DNA from 3 places in the Burkholderia sp. LMU1-1-1.1 genome. Region 1 is predicted to be linked to each of the others. Evidence: riboswitches for the same ligand, from Rfam matches in the RefSeq annotation. Region 1 holds a riboswitch; each other region holds the start of a gene.
What was found. A riboswitch is a leader RNA that binds a small molecule or an ion and turns the genes downstream of it on or off. The one in region 1 is predicted to bind cobalamin.
Positions count from the first base shown of each region.

Region 1 (5,628 bases):
CAGCACGCCGTAGCCGAGCAGGTTCCATTGCAGGTTGCCGCCGATGACGCCCTTGGCCAAGGTCGAGATCAACAGCGCCTGCGGCGCGGCCAGCGGCTGGTCCGAGATCGAGTCGAGGTTCGGCGCGCCGACGAAGCCGTTGGCGTGGTTGAGCAGCTCGAGCACCGGCGGCACCACGCAGGAACCGGCGAACACGCCGATCAACAGCGCGACCTGCTGCTTCCACGGCGTGGCGTCGACCAGTTGGCCGGTTTTCAGATCCTGCAGGTTGTCGTTGCCGATGACGGCCACCGCCAGCACCACGGTGGTGACGAACAGCGCGAAGGCGATCAGTGCCTGCGCCACTTCCGGACCCATGATGCTGCGGCCGACCATACCCACGCTCAGCGCCGCGCCCAGGATCGTCAAGATGGCGATGCCCGACACCGGCGAGTTGGAGGAGCCGATCAGGCCCGCCATGTAGCCGCACACGGCTGCGGCGAGGATGCCGGCGACCAGGATGTAGGCGATGCCGACGGCCACCAGCGGGAAGGCGATCGACGACAGCGGACCGCCCTGCAGGAAGCTGGTGAGCAGCCAGCCGGCCGGCACCATCGCCACCAGGGTGACCAGGCCGACGATGAAGATCGGCATATCCATCTCGGTGCGTTCCAGCACGGCGCCATCGAGCTTGGCGCGGCGCGCGGTCTCCATGGCCGATTTCAGGCCGCCGAAGATCGGCTTGGCCAGGCCGGCCAGGGTGATGATCGCGGCGATGCCGATCACGCCCGCGCCCATCATGCGCACTTCGGTTTTCCAGATGCCCAGCGCGTGGCCGGCGGCGTCGACGCCGGCGGCGGCCGGGGTCAGGGACGTCATCAGCGGCACCATGATGCCCCAGGCGATGACCAGGCCGGCGAGCATCGCCAGGCCGACCGTGATGCCCATCAGGTGGCCGGCGCCGATCAGCGCCAGCGAACCGGAGGCGCCGATGCCGGTGGCGCCGGCGCCCGTGCGGAAGTAGAACGACAATTCGCCGGCCATTACCTTGACGGCGGCGCCGGCGGCGAACAGCGCCGAGCTGACGGCGCCCAGCACCACCGCGCGCAGGCCGGCCTTGCCCTCGGCCGCGCCGGCGCGCGAGGCCGTGCCGACCTTGAGCACCTCGGCGGCGGCGACGCCCTCCGGATACGGCAGGTTCGATTGCGACACCAGCGCGCGGCGCAGCGGCACCGTGTACATCACGCCCAACACGCCGCCGATGGCGCAGGCACCGAAGGTCGGCCAGAACGGCACGTGCGCCCACCAGCCGATCATCAGCAGGCCTGGCAGCACGAAAATCACCGACGCCAGCGTGCCGGCGGCCGAGGCGATCGTCTGGACGATGTTGTTTTCCTGGATGGTGGCGTTCTTGAAGGCGCTCAAAAGCGCCATCGAGATCACCGCCGCCGGAATCGACGTGGCGAAGGTCAGGCCCACTTTCAGGCCCAGGTAGACCTGTGCCGCCGTGAATACCAGCGTAATCAGGATGCCCAGAATAATGCCGCGGAGGGTGATCTCCCTCGGGTTGGACGGTGCAGCTATGCTCATCTTCAGCACTCCGGTTGAAAAATATTGTTTATATGGTCAGAAAAACGGAAAAGCGACTCATGATATCCGAATCCCGTCCGGGTCAGCAGGTAAAATAGCGGATTGTCAGAACGATTTTGAAGGTCAGAGCATGTCGATACAATGGTACCCGGGGCACATGAACGCCGCCAAGAAGAAGGCGGCGGAGCAGATGGAGAACACCGATCTGGTGATCGAGGTGGTCGACGCGCGCCTGCCGGAGGCCAGCACCAATCCGATGGTGGAGGAGCTGCGCAAGTTCCGCCAGCGTCCGTGCCTGAAGATCCTCAACAAGATCGATCTGGCCGATCCCGCCGCCACGGCGGCGTGGGTAGCGTATTACAACGCGCAGGAGGGCGTGACGGCGTTCGCGATGACGACCAAGAAGCCGGCCGACGTCACGCGCGTGCCGGAACTGGCCAAGCAGCTGGCGCCGCACCGTGGCGTGCCGACCAAGCCGCTGCGCATCATGATCATGGGGATTCCCAACGTCGGCAAGTCGACCCTGATGAACGCGCTGCTCAAGCGCAAAGTGGCCAAGGTCGGCGACGAGCCGGCGGTGACCAAGCAGCAGCAGAAGCTTTATCTGGACAAGAACACCATCCTGGTCGACACGCCCGGCATGCTGTGGCCGAAGATCGCGCTGCCGAGCGACGGCTTGATGCTGGCCGCCAGCCACGCCATCGGTTCGAACGCGCTGATCGAGGAGGAGGTGGCGGTGTTCCTGGCCGACGAGATGCTGAAGTACTATCCGCAGCTGCTGGTGGCGCGCTACGGCTTCAAGGACATCGAAACGTTCGACGGCATCGCGGTGGTGGAGGGCGTGGCGGCCAAGCGCGGCTTCCGGCAGAAGGGCGGCGACCTGGATTTCGAGAAGGCGTCGCACACCTTCCTGGGCGACTACCGCAGCGGCACATTGGGCCGCATTTCGCTCGAGACGCCGGCGTCTCGCAAGGAGCGATTGGATGCATACGCGGTGGAGGCGACCGCCAAGGCGGCCGAAAAAGCCGCGATCGCCGAAGCCAAGGCCGCCGAATACGCCAAGGGCAAACGCGGGACGTAAACAACTTCGTTAGCACCCAACCCGCAGATCCGGGCAGGGGTCGTACCCCACTGGGTACGACCCCGCGTCCGCATCGCGGGTTGACTGTGCGGGTTACCCGAACTTGAAACTACTCACCGCCAGCGCCCCCATAAACGCATCCTCGTGATACGGCACCGCCGCCGGCTCGTCCTCGGCCGCGCCCAGCGCCACCATCAGCGGCAGCAGATGCTCCTCGCGCGGATGCGCCATGCGCGCCGCCGGCGCCTTCTCCCACTCGATCAATGCCGCCGTGCGCTCGGCCGGCGGCAGCGCCATGGCCGCGCGCAGCCAGCCGTCGAACTGATGCGACGCCGCCGCGCCCTGTGCGTTGAACGCCCGCAGATTGTGATAACTCAGGCCGCTGCCGACGATCAGCACACCTTCCTTGCGCAGCGGCGCCAATAGACGGCCCACCTCCAGATGCGTCTTCGGATCGAGTCCGTGCTTGAGCGACAGCTGCACGATCGGCACGTCGGCGTTCGGGTACACCGGGTACATGGCGCTGAAGGTGCCGTGGTCGAATCCACGCTGCTCGTCCAGCTGCGCGGGGTGTCCGCCGGCGTCGAGCAGTTGTTTGATGTGCGCCGCCAGTTCGGGCGCGCCCGGGGCGCTGTATTGCACCTCGTACGTGTGGGGCGGGAAGCCGCCGTAGTCGTACAGCATCGGCGGCTTGGCCGACGACGACAGCATGAAGTCGCGGCCTTCCCAGTGCGAGGTGACGACCAGCACCGCCTTCGGTGTCACGCCCAGTTGGCGCGGGATGTCGCGCAGCGAGGCGTCCAGCTTGGCGTACAGGTGGCCCACCTGGTCCATCATGAATGGCCAGGGACCGCCGCCGTGGGAGAGGAAGTAGGTGGGAAGGGTATGGGGGGTGCTCATGGTGGTGCTCCGGGTATGGTGTTGATATCCATACTATAGGGATGCGGGAGGCTGCGATCAATGCGCGAAATGTAGATAGGTCATATCTATTTCCTGAATCATGGAGGGGCTGGTGGCGGCTCATGGATGGCGGATTACGCCGTTCCGGCTAATCCGCCCTACGTGTCTCCGCGGTGTTCTTGGGCTCCGGGCCGGGGGAGGATGGGGGACCAACCGCGTATAATGCCCGGGTTCTGGTGCCTGCGCATGTGTTCACGTGCGCGGTTAAACGGGAAACACAGGGCCGCTTCCGCACTCCGCGAAGCGGCCAAGGTGTGCTGCCCCCGCAACGGTAACGCCCGCGCCTTGTCGAGATATGCTCCGACGACCGCGCCGGCCAGCCCGGATATCGGCCAGACAGGGGGGAGCGCGCGCCGTCGACCGGCGCGCGGCTTCCGTACACTTCCGACTTGCGGGGACGCAGGCGCGGATGTCTCTTTTGAAAACGATTTGCCATGAATTCCTTCGCGTTTGTTCCGCCTTCGGCGCCACGTTTGCTGGCCGCCGCCGTTTCCCTTTGCTTCATCGCCGCCGCCCTCGCGCCGGCCCCCTCCATCGCGCAAGATGCCGTCGGCGCGCAGGTCGCCCAAGTGCTGGCGCCGGTCGTTATTACCGGCTCCCGCTTCGACGCCGATCCGGCGCTGGCCCCGATCGGCGCCACGGTGATCTCGGCCGAGGACATCCGCCGCGCCGGCGTCAGCGACGTCAATTCGGCGATCCGCAAGATCGGCGGCGTCTATGGCCGTCAAAGCCTGAACGGCAGCCCGGATTTCGATCTCGATCTGCGCGGCTTCGGCACCAACAGCAGCCAGAATATGGTGATCGTCCTCGATGGCGTGCGCCTGTCGGAAAATGAGCTGAGCACCGCCATCCTGTCGACCATTCCGGTCGATACGGTGGACCGCATCGAAATCACGCGTGGCGGCGCCAGCGTGTTGTACGGCGACGGCGCCACCGGTGGCGTGATCAACATCGTCACCAAGAGCCCGGGCAAGAACACCCGACGTGGCAGCGTTTTCGTCGAAGGCGGCCGGTTCAACGCCGGCGAGGCGCGCGTGTCGGCGGCACAGGCCTGGGATGGCTTCGCGGCCGATGCGACCCTGGGCCACCAGCGCACCGACAACTATCGCGACAACAACGAATTCAAGCAAACGCAGTTCAGCGGCGGCGCGCAGTGGTTCAACAACCTGGGCCGCGTGGGCTTCCGCTATGAAGGCGCGCGCCAGGACATGCGCCTGCCAGGTTCGCTGACCGAGGCGCAATTCAACTCCAATCCGCGCCAGGCGGCCACGCCGAATGACCACGGCTCGCTCGACAGCGACCGCTTCACCCTCTTCAGCCAGTACCGCCTGGCCGGCTACGATCTGGCGGCCGACCTGTCGTACCGCAAAAAGACCGTCGATTCGGCTTACTTCTACACTGGCGGGTCGTCAGTCGGCACCAGCGACAGCAAGCAGATTCAGTTCTCGCCGCGCGTACGGCGTCTCGGCGAGATCGGCGGCATGCTCAATGAGGTGGTGGCCGGCGTGGACCTGAGCAAGTGGGAGCGCACCGCCGCCACCGCCGACGCCGAGCAGAGGTCGAAGGCGTTCTATTTGCGCGACGAACTGCGCTTCGACACCGCGCATCAGGGCCGGATTTCGGCGGGCGTGCGGCGCGAGATCTTCGACAAGAACTTTAGCAATCCGGATGGTTTCGCCACCACCGCCTACGACGTCGCACAGGGATTGAACGCCTGGGAACTGCAAGCGAGCTATATGCCGCTTACCGGCGTGACCGTGTTCGGAAAAGCGGGCCAAAGCTATCGGGTCGCCAACGCCGACGAAAACGCGTTCACGCCGGTGATCAATGCCGCGCTGCTGCCGCAGAAGTCGCGCGATCTGGAGCTGGGCGCCAGTTACGCCGACGCCTCGCGCAAGGTGACGGCGCGCGTATTCCGTCATAACTTGAGCAACGAGATCTTCTACGATCCGACGATGTTCGCCAACGTCAACCTCGATCCAACCAAACGCCGGGGCTTCGAACTGGATGCGGAACAG
Region 1 covers NZ_JBEGHG010000003.1:172,789-178,416, reverse strand. Annotated here, with positions in the region: gene MRBLMU1_RS04375 (OPT family oligopeptide transporter) at 1-1,569, opposite strand, end outside; gene ylqF (ribosome biogenesis GTPase YlqF) at 1,700-2,650, shown strand; gene MRBLMU1_RS04365 (DODA-type extradiol aromatic ring-opening family dioxygenase) at 2,744-3,550, opposite strand; cobalamin riboswitch at 3,768-3,961, shown strand; gene MRBLMU1_RS04360 (TonB-dependent receptor) at 4,045-5,628, shown strand, end outside.

Region 2 (5,628 bases), on a different contig from region 1:
GGAACACCGGCGCGCCGATCAGGGCCGTGACCACGCCCACCGGCAACTGCTGCGGCGCGATGATGGTGCGGGCCAGCGTATCGGCCAGCAGCAAATAGCTGCCGCCGGCCAGCGCCGCCGCCGGGATCAGCAAGCGGTGGTCGGGACCGACGGCGAAGCGGCAGGCGTGCGGCACGATCAGGCCGACGAAGCCGATGCTGCCGGCGCTGGTCACGGCGCTGGCGGTCAGCAGCCCCGAGGTGAAGAACAGGCCTTTGCGCAGGGCGCCGACGCGGATGCCCAGGGTGGCGGCGGCCTCCGCGTGCAGCGCCATCACGTTCATGGCGCGCGCGTTGCGCAGCGCGAAGATCAGCGCCCCGGCCAGCACCACCCACGGCATCCAGCGCAGCGGCGCGCCGGACAGGTCGCCGATCATCCAGAACACCATGGTGCGCAGGCGGCTCTCCGGCGCGATCGACAGCATCAGGGTGACCAGCGCCATGCAGGCGGACGACAGGATCACGCCGGTCAGCAGCAGCAGGGCGGTGCCGCCTTCGGCCGCCGCGCCGCCGCGCAGGTCGCGCCGCGCCAGCATGTAGAGCGTCATCGACACGACCACCGCGCCGGCGAAGGCCGCCGCGTCGACCATCCACGCGGCGCACATGAACATCAGCGCGGCCAGCGCGCCGACCGAGGCGCCCGAGGATATGCCCAGGACATACGGGTCGGCCAGCGGGTTGCGCAACAGCGCTTGCATCATGACGCCGGCCAGCGACAGCGCGGCGCCGGTGACGAAGGCGGTGATGGCGCGGCTCAGGCGCAGGTCGAGCAGGGTGGCGGACAAGGTCGAGGTCTGGCCATGCAGCAGATCGGTGACCGCTGCGGGGATATCGGAAAGGGGAATCGCGACCGAACCGGTCATGCCCGAGAAAACCAGGCTGGCAAACGCGAACAGGGCCAGGCCGGTCAAGGTGACGGCGGCGCGCTGCTGCAGATTGCGTGAGAAAGAATGCATGCACTACTTTCAGAGAGTGGGAAGCACTGGCAGATTACAGTATTACAAGCTTAAGCAAGACTTAGCGATGACACTGGAGACAGGTAGGGCGGATTAGCGGGAACCGCGTAATCGGCCATGTATGAGCCGTCGGCGGCGCGGCGATGGCCGATTACGCTGCGCTAATCCGCCCTACGTGTCTCCACGGGTTTCAACTTACCCAGGCCTATTTATAGCCGTAGCGGATGCCCGCAAATACATTCGAACCCGGCGTGGCGTAATTCCGCGCCAGATCATACCGCTTGTCGCCGATGTTATTCCAGCGGACCAGCGCAGACCAGTCGCGCGAGAAGGCGTAGGTCGCGTACAGGTTCACCAGACCGTAGCCGCCCAGCCGATTGCGATTCGCCGCATCGTCATAGCGGTCGCCCGACACTTCCAGCTCCGCGCCGGCCTTCAGCGCGCCGATGCCATAGTCGGCGGTCACGTTGCCGTGCTTTTTGGCGCGGCGCAGCAGGCGTTTTCCGGTCGTCTCATCTTTCGGGTCTTGCAGGTCGACGTTGGCGGCGAGGTTGATGCCGGCCAGCTTTGTGGCGGCCGACAGCGTGATCCCCTCCAGCGTCGCGCGATTGACGTTGTAGGCGCAGCCGCTCGGATAGCCGGTGCGGCCGAACGGGCACGGGTTGATGTTAACCAGCATATCCGTCAAGCGGTTGCGGTAGTACCCGGCGCTCAACGCGTTGACGCCGTCGTCGTAGCGCAGGCCGACTTCGGCGTTGCGGCCTTTTTCCGGCTTGTTGGCCGGATTGCCATAGCCTGGGAAGTACAACTCGTTGTAGGTCGGCGCGCGGAAGCTGGTGCCGTAGCTGGCGGTGGCGCGCAGCGCCTGCGTGATGTTGTAGCCGTAGCCCACCGAGCCGGTATTCTGCGAACCGTAGGCAGTGTTGTCGCGGCGGACGCTCGCGCTCAGCAGATTGGCGCCGCGACGGGCGTTGTACGAAGCGGCGAACGAGTTGGTGGTGCGCTCTGGATCGCGCAGGTCGAAGCCGTTGGTCCGCACTTCCTCCTTGCGATGTTCATACAGCAGTTGCAGCAAATCGGCGCCAATGCGCAGATCGTTCTGCCAGGTGATAAAGCTTTGCTTGGTGTTGATGCGCGCATAACCGCTGGCGCCGGCGTTGGTGTAGTTTTCGCCCTTGTCCTTGGTCTCCGAGTACTGCAGCAGACTGTCCCACATCGGCGTCAGCTGTCCCTTGGCGTAAACGCTGGCGGTGTCGATGACGTTCTTGCTGCGCACGTCGTACGAGCCGGCGTTGGCGCTGTCGTATTGCGAATCGAGTTTGCTGTGCATGAAAAGCGCGCCGGCCTCGTAACCCTTGGCCAGCTGCAGGCTGAATTGACCGGAGACGTTTTCCTTGTCGTAGCCGTCGTCGTCCGGATTGTACGAGGACAGGCCGGGGCGTGCGCTCGAGAAGCCGTCCGACTTTTCCTTGCCGGCGCTGACCGCGTAACCGAAGCTGTGCTCACCGCCCGTGGCGCCCGATACCGTCACGTCGGCTTCGCGCGTGTTGTCGCTGCCGTAGCCGGCGAAGGCCGTCACCGCCGGCGCGCCCTGGCCCTTTTTGGTGAAGATCTGGATCACGCCGCCGATGGCGTCCGCCCCGTACAGGGAGCTCAGTGAACCGTAGACGATTTCGATATGATCGATCGCGGTCAGCGGGATGGCGCTCCAGTTGGCCGCGCCGGTGGTGGAAGAGCCGATACGCACGCCGTCGACCAGCACGATGCTTTGATTGCTGTTGGCGCCACGGATGTAGACGTTGGACGAGCTGCCGGCGCCGCCGTTGCGCGTCACTTCGATACCACGCTGGCGCTTGAGCAGGTCGACCACCGACCCGGCGCCGGCTTCGGCGATCTGTTCGGCCTTGATGGTGACGGTGTCGCTGATGATGTCGGCCAGCGCCTGCGGCGTGCGGGTGGCGGTCACCACGACGGTGCCGGCGGGCGCCTCGTCGGCGTAGGCGCCGGTGTGCGAGAAAGCGGCGGCCATTGCCAGTGCCAGCGAGGTCAGTGCCACCGGGCGGCGTGCCAGGCGGGAGATAGGAAAGGACATGATTTATTTTTCTGTTAGGAGCAACCGGCCTACTTCCCCGTGGGCCAGATTGAACAGAAGCGGAAAACCGAGAGATGCGCGCGCACATTCGGTTCGCCCACTTCCACCTGCTTTGGCCGGTATCCGGGCTGGCAAGTTAGACCATCTCACCTTCCCATGCGGAGCACAGTGGTTGTCAGAGCTGGTTTGTCGCGCGCCGCGCGACACTTGCTTACCGTTGCGGGGGCAGCACACGTGGGCCGCGGGGCGGCTTCGTGTTTCCCGTTTAACTGCGCGTCCGGACGGACGCGCGGGCACCAAAGCCGGTCATTATACGGGTTTGGTGTGGGACTTGATAACTAGCGAAAAATAAATCGGTGAAGGGGTTCTGGCTTTTTTGCTATCATTATCGCCACCTTGCCAGGTGGTTCACCTGCTGTCGTTGGAGTGCCCATGTTCGACCCTCGTCTTGTTCCGCCATCCGCTCCGGTGACGTTGCGCCCGATGGTCAATCCGCGTCCGGTGGTGAAAGTGGTGCCGCTTTTCGACGGCCACCAAGTCGTCATCGTCGATAACTTTTTGGCGGAACCCGAAACGATGGTGGAATACGCGGCGCTCCAGCGCGGAGAGTTCCTCGACTCGGCCGGCAATTACTATCCCGGACCGGAATTGCCGTTGACGGGACGCTTCGTCTCCAGCGTGCAGGAAGCGTTCCTGCTGCACGCGCGTGCGCCGCTCAAAGCGCGCCGGGTGCTCGGTATCGCCTGCCGTCTGTCGCTGGCGACGCGGCGTCCGGAGCAGCTGTTGCCGGGCCAGCGCATGCCGCATCGTGATTCCTACGATCTGGAGCCGATGGAGGGCGTCGGGGCCATGGTCCTGTATCTGTTCAAGGACGAGCGGCTGGGCGGCACCAGCTTTTTCAAGCCCAGGTTGCCACCTGCGGAAATCAACGCGCTGCTGCGCGAATTGAGGCGCATGGAACAGGCGGGGGAGTCACCGGTACTCACCAAGCCGCCGACATTCGCCATCGCCTCGGACGAGCATTTCGAGAAGGTGCTAACGGTTGAACCCAAGTTCAACAGGGCGATTTTTTATAACGGCCAGGTGTTCCACTCCGGGCATCTCGCGGCACCCCATTTGTTGGTCGATGATCCTGCTGTCGGCAGGCTGACGGTCAACGCCTTCTTCAAGCTGCGCATGGCCGCGAGCTGAGTCCGGGCCCGGATTTATTCTAGGATCAAAGTGGCGCCGTAGGCGATATGGTGTGGAATCCGGGCGGCTTGCAGGGCCATCTCCGGCGGCGCCAGGCCGGCGTGGCAGGCGGACAGCAGACGCATGGCGCCCGCGTGGCAGATGACGATGGCTCCGCCGTCGTCGCCCAGCTGGCGCTGGAGGTCGGCGTGGAAGGCCGCGATGCGCGCGGCCATCCGCAGCACGCTCTCGCCGCCGCCCGGTTGGTAGTCGACCATATCGGCGGCCCAGGCGTCTATTTCGGCGCGCGGAATGTCATCCCAGGCGCGCATCTCCCAGCCGCCGAAGTGCATTTCGACCAGGCGGGCGTCGAAGATCGGAGTGGCCGACAGGCAGGCGGCGAGTCCCGCGCAGCGGCGCAATGGACTGGAATATACGGGCAAACCCGCGGGCAGTCGCGGCGCCAGCGCGGCGAGGGTGCGCTCCAGCTCCCCCGGCGCGACGTCCAGATCGGTGCTGCCGTAGCAGACGCCCGCATCGACCAGCGGTTGGGGATGGCGGATCAGTATCAGCCGCATGGGTCAGAAAAACTGCGCGCCGGTGTGCAGGCCGGCGAGCACGCACAGGTAGAAGATCGCTTCGGTCACTTGCTGTACGGCGCCCAGGCAATCGCCGGTGTAGCCGCCGATGCGCCGCACGAACTTCCGTGCCAGCCAGAGGGTCGCGACCAGCGCCAGGGCCAAGCCGCTGATCAGCATTGTCCATGACAGCCAGCCCAGATAGATCAGCATCAGCGCCGGCAGCAGGGCGGTGATGGCGGCGATGGCGAATTCCATGGTGCGCATCTTTTGCGCCAGGGGCTTGGCCTTGCCCTCGGCGCGCGCGTAGTCCAGCCGCCAGATCAGCGAGACCGCCATCAGCCGCGACATCGGATGGGCCAGTAGCAGGGCCGCCAGCACCCTGGAGGGCGGTATCTGGGTCAAGATCGCGCACTTCAGTAGCAGCAGGCAGAATATGCCGATCGCGCCGTAGGCGCCGATGCGGGAATCCTTCATGATCTCCAGCACGCGTTCCTGCGTCACGCCGCCGCCGAAACCGTCGCACATGTCGGCGAAGCCGTCTTCATGGAAGGCGCCGGTGACGTAAATGCCGGCGGCGACCGACAGGATGACGGCGATCGCCGGCGGGAGGAACTTGAAGGCGAGAACGTAGACCGCGCCGGTGATCAGCGCGACAACCACGCCGACCAGCGGAAAATAGCGCGACGCTTGATTGAGCCACGCGGGATCGAAGCCTACCCAGCGCGGGATCGGCAGGCGCGTGAAGAACTGCAGCGCGGTGAAGAACAGTCGGAGCTGGTGCACTGACCCGG
Region 2 covers NZ_JBEGHG010000026.1:1,562-7,189, reverse strand. Annotated here, with positions in the region: gene MRBLMU1_RS21260 (FecCD family ABC transporter permease) at 1-994, opposite strand, end outside; gene MRBLMU1_RS21255 (TonB-dependent receptor domain-containing protein) at 1,200-3,086, opposite strand; cobalamin riboswitch at 3,184-3,402, opposite strand; gene MRBLMU1_RS21250 (DUF6445 family protein) at 3,519-4,277, shown strand; gene MRBLMU1_RS21245 (histidine phosphatase family protein) at 4,292-4,834, opposite strand; gene MRBLMU1_RS21240 (adenosylcobinamide-GDP ribazoletransferase) at 4,838-5,620, opposite strand.
Region 2: another riboswitch for cobalamin. It lies ahead of MRBLMU1_RS21255 (TonB-dependent receptor domain-containing protein); the one in region 1 lies ahead of MRBLMU1_RS04360 (TonB-dependent receptor).

Region 3 (5,628 bases), on a different contig from region 1:
TTTCGGGAAAACGAAGGCATCGCCCTGTATTAAATACGGCACATTCGGACCAAGACCGGCGATGCAGCCGAAGTCCTTGCCGGGGGTTTGTTTGGCGGCCGCGAATTCGCCCTTGGCCCAGTCGCCCATGATCTGCACCCCGGCCTTGCCGCTGACCACCATGGCGGTGGCATCGTTCCAGTTACGGTTCGGCGAGCCGGGATCGACATAGGTCTGCAGCCGCTTGAAGGCCAGCAGGACTTTTTTAAACGCCTCGGAATTGATCGCCTGCGGCGATCGGTCGCGCAGCACCGACAGGTACAGCGCCTTGCCGCCGATGTTGGCCAGCATGGCCTGGAACAGGATGTTCTCCTGCCACGGCTGGCCGCCGTGCGCCAGGCCGACCACGCCGGCCGCCTTGAGCTTGTCGAGCGCCGCGAACAGTTCGTCCGGCGTGGCCGGCTCCTTGGCGATGCCGGCCTTTTTGAACGCGGGCTTCGAGTACCAGATCCAGGTCGACATGTGGATGTCGACCGGCGCCGCGTAAAAATGTCCGTTGACCTTGATGACGTCCAGGATCGGCGCCGGCATCAGCTGGTCCCATTTGTCGCGCAGCGCGATGTCGTCGACGTTGTTGAGCGAGCCCTGGTCGATCAGGTCGCGGAACTGTTTGGTGGTGTTGAACTGGGCGGCCGTCGGCGGGTTGCCGCCGACGATGCGGTTGATCGCCACCGACTTGGCCTGGTCGGCGCCGGCGATCGCCGTATCGGCCCAGACGCCGCCGGCGGCGCGATAGGCGTCGGCGAATTTGCGCACGGCGGCCGACTCGCTGCTCGAGGTCCACCAGTGCATCACTTCCGCCTTCGGTCCGGCCGCCGCAGCGACGGACGCCGTCGGCGCCAACAAGCCCGCCGCCATCAAAGTCGCCACGCCGGTGGCCCGCGCGCGTGCCAGTGCCCCTCTTTGCTTGAACATCCAGTCTCCTTGAACGCCGAAGTGGCCCGGCGCGCCGCTCGCGATTGGAAACGTTACCAATTCACGAACACGAATATATCACCCAATTATTTTGAGTGTCAACGTATTCGGCGTTTGTCAGCCGTCGCTGCGCCGCAGGGACGCGTCGCCATTCAAGGCGAACGGCATCGACCTGGCCCACCGGTTCGAGGATAGCGAGAACGTCAGCGCGCGGACCTGGTGGTACCAGCCGGCCGGCACGTACAACATGTCGCCGGGATTGACGACGCACTCGATCATGGTCGCTTGGCGCGCCAAGGGAAAACGGTCGAAATCGGGCGCCTCGGGATCGAACGGGGAACCAAACAGGATGGCGTTGGCCTCGTTCGGGTACAGGAACTCGTCGTGATGGGGCGGCGACAGGAAAATCCGCTTGGTGCCCCAAATCTGCGCGAAGATATTATCGTCGTAGTCGCAATGCAGCGGCGTCACCGTGCGGGCCGGACCGATCCAGAAACGGGGCGGCCCCATTTTGTCGAAATAAGTCGGCCAGTGGCACATGTTGTTTAATTCGCGCAGCTCCAGATTGCCCAGGTAAGGCGGCAGGTCCTGTGTTTCGACGGCGACCAGGTCGAGATACTCCCCCATCGACATATCCCGCATCGCGCGGTCCGCCGCGAAGGCGGTGTTGATGTAGTCCCCTACCCGCGCGCGCACTTGCACCTCGCTGTAGCGATCGCGCAGCGTTTGCGGCGTCAGCGCGCAAAGCGGCCAGCGGTTGACGATACCGGTGATCAGGAATGGCAGGCCCTGCGCGGCGCGCGCGCGGAACGCCGCCGCATCGAGCGCGCGCAAGCGCGGCACCTCGGAAATTTCAGGCAGCGCGCGTGCGGCGCTCCGTATCGCGTCACGCATTTTCTGGATGGATGTGACGCCGCGAACCTGCGCATCCCTTTGCTCGCGCGCCTGTTTTTTGGCGGCCGCCTCCTCCGGCGAAGCAGGCCGCGAAGCCTGCAACGGCGGCGGCGAGCGCGGGGCGGTCCGCGTCGGTGGCGCCACTGGGCCGCCGGCCGTCGGATTTTTCTCTTTTGACATATGCCTTACCTTGAATTCCGATCACTCACAAGCCGCGCAGCATAACGCATGCCGTTTAAACCGCGCTAGTATGATCGGATCATAAACCCGGCAAGACGATCGCGGACGTTAGAACCGCCAGGCCAGACCGGCGCGCAAGGTGCGCATTTCGCCGGGATGGGTATGGATATCGGCCACCGGCGCCGCCTCGCCGGGCAAGCGCGACTCGTAATAGTAATCGATGTCGCTTACCTTGCGATCCAGCAGATTAAGCACCTCCAAAGTGAGCTTGAGGTTGGCCGCCAGCTTATACCCAAGCTTCATGTTGACCAGCGTGGAAGACGGCGAGCGCACGGAGTCATCCTCCACCAGCGCGCGCTGGCCGAAATACCGCAATCGGACGCCGCCCGACCACGGGCCGGATTCCCCGGACACCCCGACCGAGGCCGTGCGGTTGATCGAACCCGGAATGAAATTCCCCGCCGGATCGTTATCGGTGAAGCGCGCATGCGACCATGCCAGGTTGGCGTCGATGATCCAATCCTTGGCCGGCGTGTAGAAATTGGCCAGCTCGATGCCGTGGCGGCGGCTCGGACGCCCCGCCTCGGTGCTGCCCGCGTCGCCGATAAAAATGAGCTCCGAATCGAGATCGAGCCGCCATGCCGCGAGCGTCGTTTGCAGGCCGGGCACCAGCCCGACCAGGCGCAGCCCCGCCTCCTTGCCAGTGGCCTTGACCAGCGGCGTGGCGCGTTCGATCGGCGCGCCATCGGCATCGACCGCCAGGCCGGTTTTGGGATCGACCGTACCGGTGACGCCGCGCGCGTCGTTGCTGTGGAAGCCGCGTCCCCAATTCAGATACACCTCGGCGTTTTTACCAGGCGTGAAAACGGCGCTGAATTTGGGGCTGGTGATGGACGCGTCGACCTTGCCCGAGTTAGCAGCGGTGTTGCTGTCGACGTCGAACGAATAGCGGTCCGACCGAATGCCGGCCACGGTGCGCAGCCAGGGCGCCCAGGCGATGCTGCTGGACAGGTACACGGCGGCGGCACGCTCCTTGACCTCGTCCTCGCGCACGGTCGACAGGCGCTGGCGCGCCTCGGTCAGATACAGTCCGACCGGCGACAAACGGTCCTGGCGCAGCTGCGCGCCGACCACCGTCTCCGAGGCGAAGGGACCGAGCTTGTTCTGCCAGGCGCGCTCCGCGTTCAGGCCCAGTATCTGGCGGCTCTCGGCCTGGTGGTACTGGTCGCCGTGTTCGGGATCGTCAAGCACGTAGGTGAAATTGCTGAACAGGTCCAGGCGCGACTTGATCAGATAAGCGGCGACCTTGCCGTAGCCGTCGGCATACTGGCGCGTCCACTCGCCGGAGGCGCTGTAACGCGACGTCTCGCCGCCGTCGCTGGGATCGAGCGCGCCATAGCGGCCGATCAAGCCGCTGTCCAGCGCGCGGCGCGGCACCTGGTCGGTCGAATTCCACGACGAATGCATGCCCATCGCGGTCAACCGCACATCGTCGTCGCCGCTGCGCAAACTGTACGACAGCACGCCGTTCACGCGCTTGTAGTCCTCCGGCGTATCCCACGGACCGTCCTGGCCCGCGCGCTCGATCGCATACAGCAGCGTGCCGGCGGCCAGCGGCGTCGAATTCGCCACCAGCACGCGCGTAAAGCGGTTCTGGCCAGCCTCCACGCTCAGCAAACCCTGCTCCATCCGCCGCACATAGTCGAAGGCCGCCGCGCCGGCCGCCGAGAAGTCGCCCTCCTCCGCGTAGTACGTGCCTTTTTTGTATTGGATGGTGCTCACCAGCTCCGGTATCAGGAAGTTCAGGTCCGAATAGCCCTGGCCATGCGCATTGGTCGGCAGGTTCACCGGCATGCCCATCACCGAGGTGCGGAAGTCGGTGCCGTGATCGAGATTGAACCCGCGCGCGAAATACTGGTTGGCCTTGCCGTCGCCGGCGTGCTGGGTCACGATCAGCCCCGGCACCGCTTCGAGCAGCTCGCCGGTGCGCAGCAAGGGACGGTTTTCCAGCTGCTTGGCCGTCACCGTCCCCTGGTTGGCGGAATCGGCCACGCCAAGCGGAATCAGGCTGGCCGACACGCGTACCTGCTGCGGCGCGGCCTGGCTGCCGTCGGCGCTGGTGTCGGCGGCATCGTTGGCGAAGGCCGGCGCGGCCAGCAGGAGCATGGACGGAAGCAGGCGCAGCTTCCATTGGGGCTGGGGGGATTTCTTGTTCTTCATGAGGACTTTCTGTCACGACCGCTGGCGGTCTTTTTTTGAACGGCGCGCATCCCCGCACACCGTGAAAAAAGAAGCGAGCGCCATCAACGACGATCGGACGAAATCGCAAGCCGGCGCCGTGGCGCCGATCCCGCATCCTCCGCAAAACACGACACCTCCCGGCCGCTTGCTTCCATCCGTCTTGGCCGGTATCCGGGCTAACAGGTCGGATCGCCTCGCCTTCCCATGCTCGACGCACAGTGGACTTCAGAGACAACCAGCCGCGCGTTCCGTGGGAACGCGGGCGCCTGTTTTACCGTTGCGGGGACAGCACACGTTTACCGCCGGCATGCCAGCGCGTGTTTCCCGTTTAACTGCGGCCAGGAACCTGGCCGCGAGCACCAAAACGCCGCCATGATACGACGGGCTGGTCACTATGGCAACTTCAGCTCATCAACCGCTTAGTGACGACAGAGCCTGACCGCCTTTCATTTAGCACCGCCTACTGTTACTATAAAGAAATTTTTATTCTTACAATGTTTTTATGTTAAATATTTTGCGCGTGCTCGCATTGGCCTCGGCGTTGTGCAGCGCCCCCGCCTTCGGCGCCAACATCGACGCCCTCTTCCGCGCGAAATGGGTACAAGCGGAAACCAAACATTTCCGGGTGGTGACAGATCAGGACCCCGAAACCGCCCGCCTGATGATCAACGACCTCGAGCACATGCGTCATTTCAGCTCGCGAGCACTAGGCATCGACGCGCTCGATACCGTCGGACCGCTGACCGTGCTGGCCATCGGCAACGCCAATCTGTTCGACAAACTGGGTCTGCCGGAAAGCTACGGCGGTGTGTTCTCCTACGACCTGGAAGGCTTCGCGGCGATCGCCAACGTCAAAGGCTACGTCGGCGACAGCAACATCCCCACCTTCGCCCGCACCGTCTTGCTGCACGAATACCATCACTTCCTGATCCGCATGACGGAGCAGACCGTGGCCTATCCGATGTGGTGCGACGAGGGCATGGCGGAGTATTTCGCCACCTTCCGGTACGACAATACCTCGGTCAGCGTCGGCGACATCGACGAAACGAACAGCCGCGCCGGCGGTCTGTTCAGCGCCAGCGGCGCCATCAGCATCGACAGCGCCGCCTTGTTCAACACCACCAAGCTCGACTACCTCAAGACCACCCGCACCAACAAAATGGAGCTCAACGCGTTTTATGCACGGGCCGGCTTCGCCGTGCACTATTTCAATTCGTCGCCGGAACTGCGCGCCCAGTTGGCGCACTACCTGCGACTGTACAACCTCGGCATCGGCCAGGACCGCGCCGCCCGGCTCGCCTTCAAGCGCAGCTACGCCGAACTGGACAAGGACATCGCCAAGTATCTGCTGCGGCGCAT
Region 3 covers NZ_JBEGHG010000023.1:425,496-431,123, forward strand. Annotated here, with positions in the region: gene MRBLMU1_RS20235 (ABC transporter substrate-binding protein) at 1-954, opposite strand, end outside; gene MRBLMU1_RS20240 (cupin-like domain-containing protein) at 1,072-2,028, opposite strand; gene MRBLMU1_RS20245 (TonB-dependent receptor) at 2,137-4,248, opposite strand; cobalamin riboswitch at 4,415-4,648, opposite strand; gene MRBLMU1_RS20250 (hypothetical protein) at 4,772-5,628, shown strand, end outside.
Region 3: another riboswitch for cobalamin. It lies ahead of MRBLMU1_RS20245 (TonB-dependent receptor); the one in region 1 lies ahead of MRBLMU1_RS04360 (TonB-dependent receptor).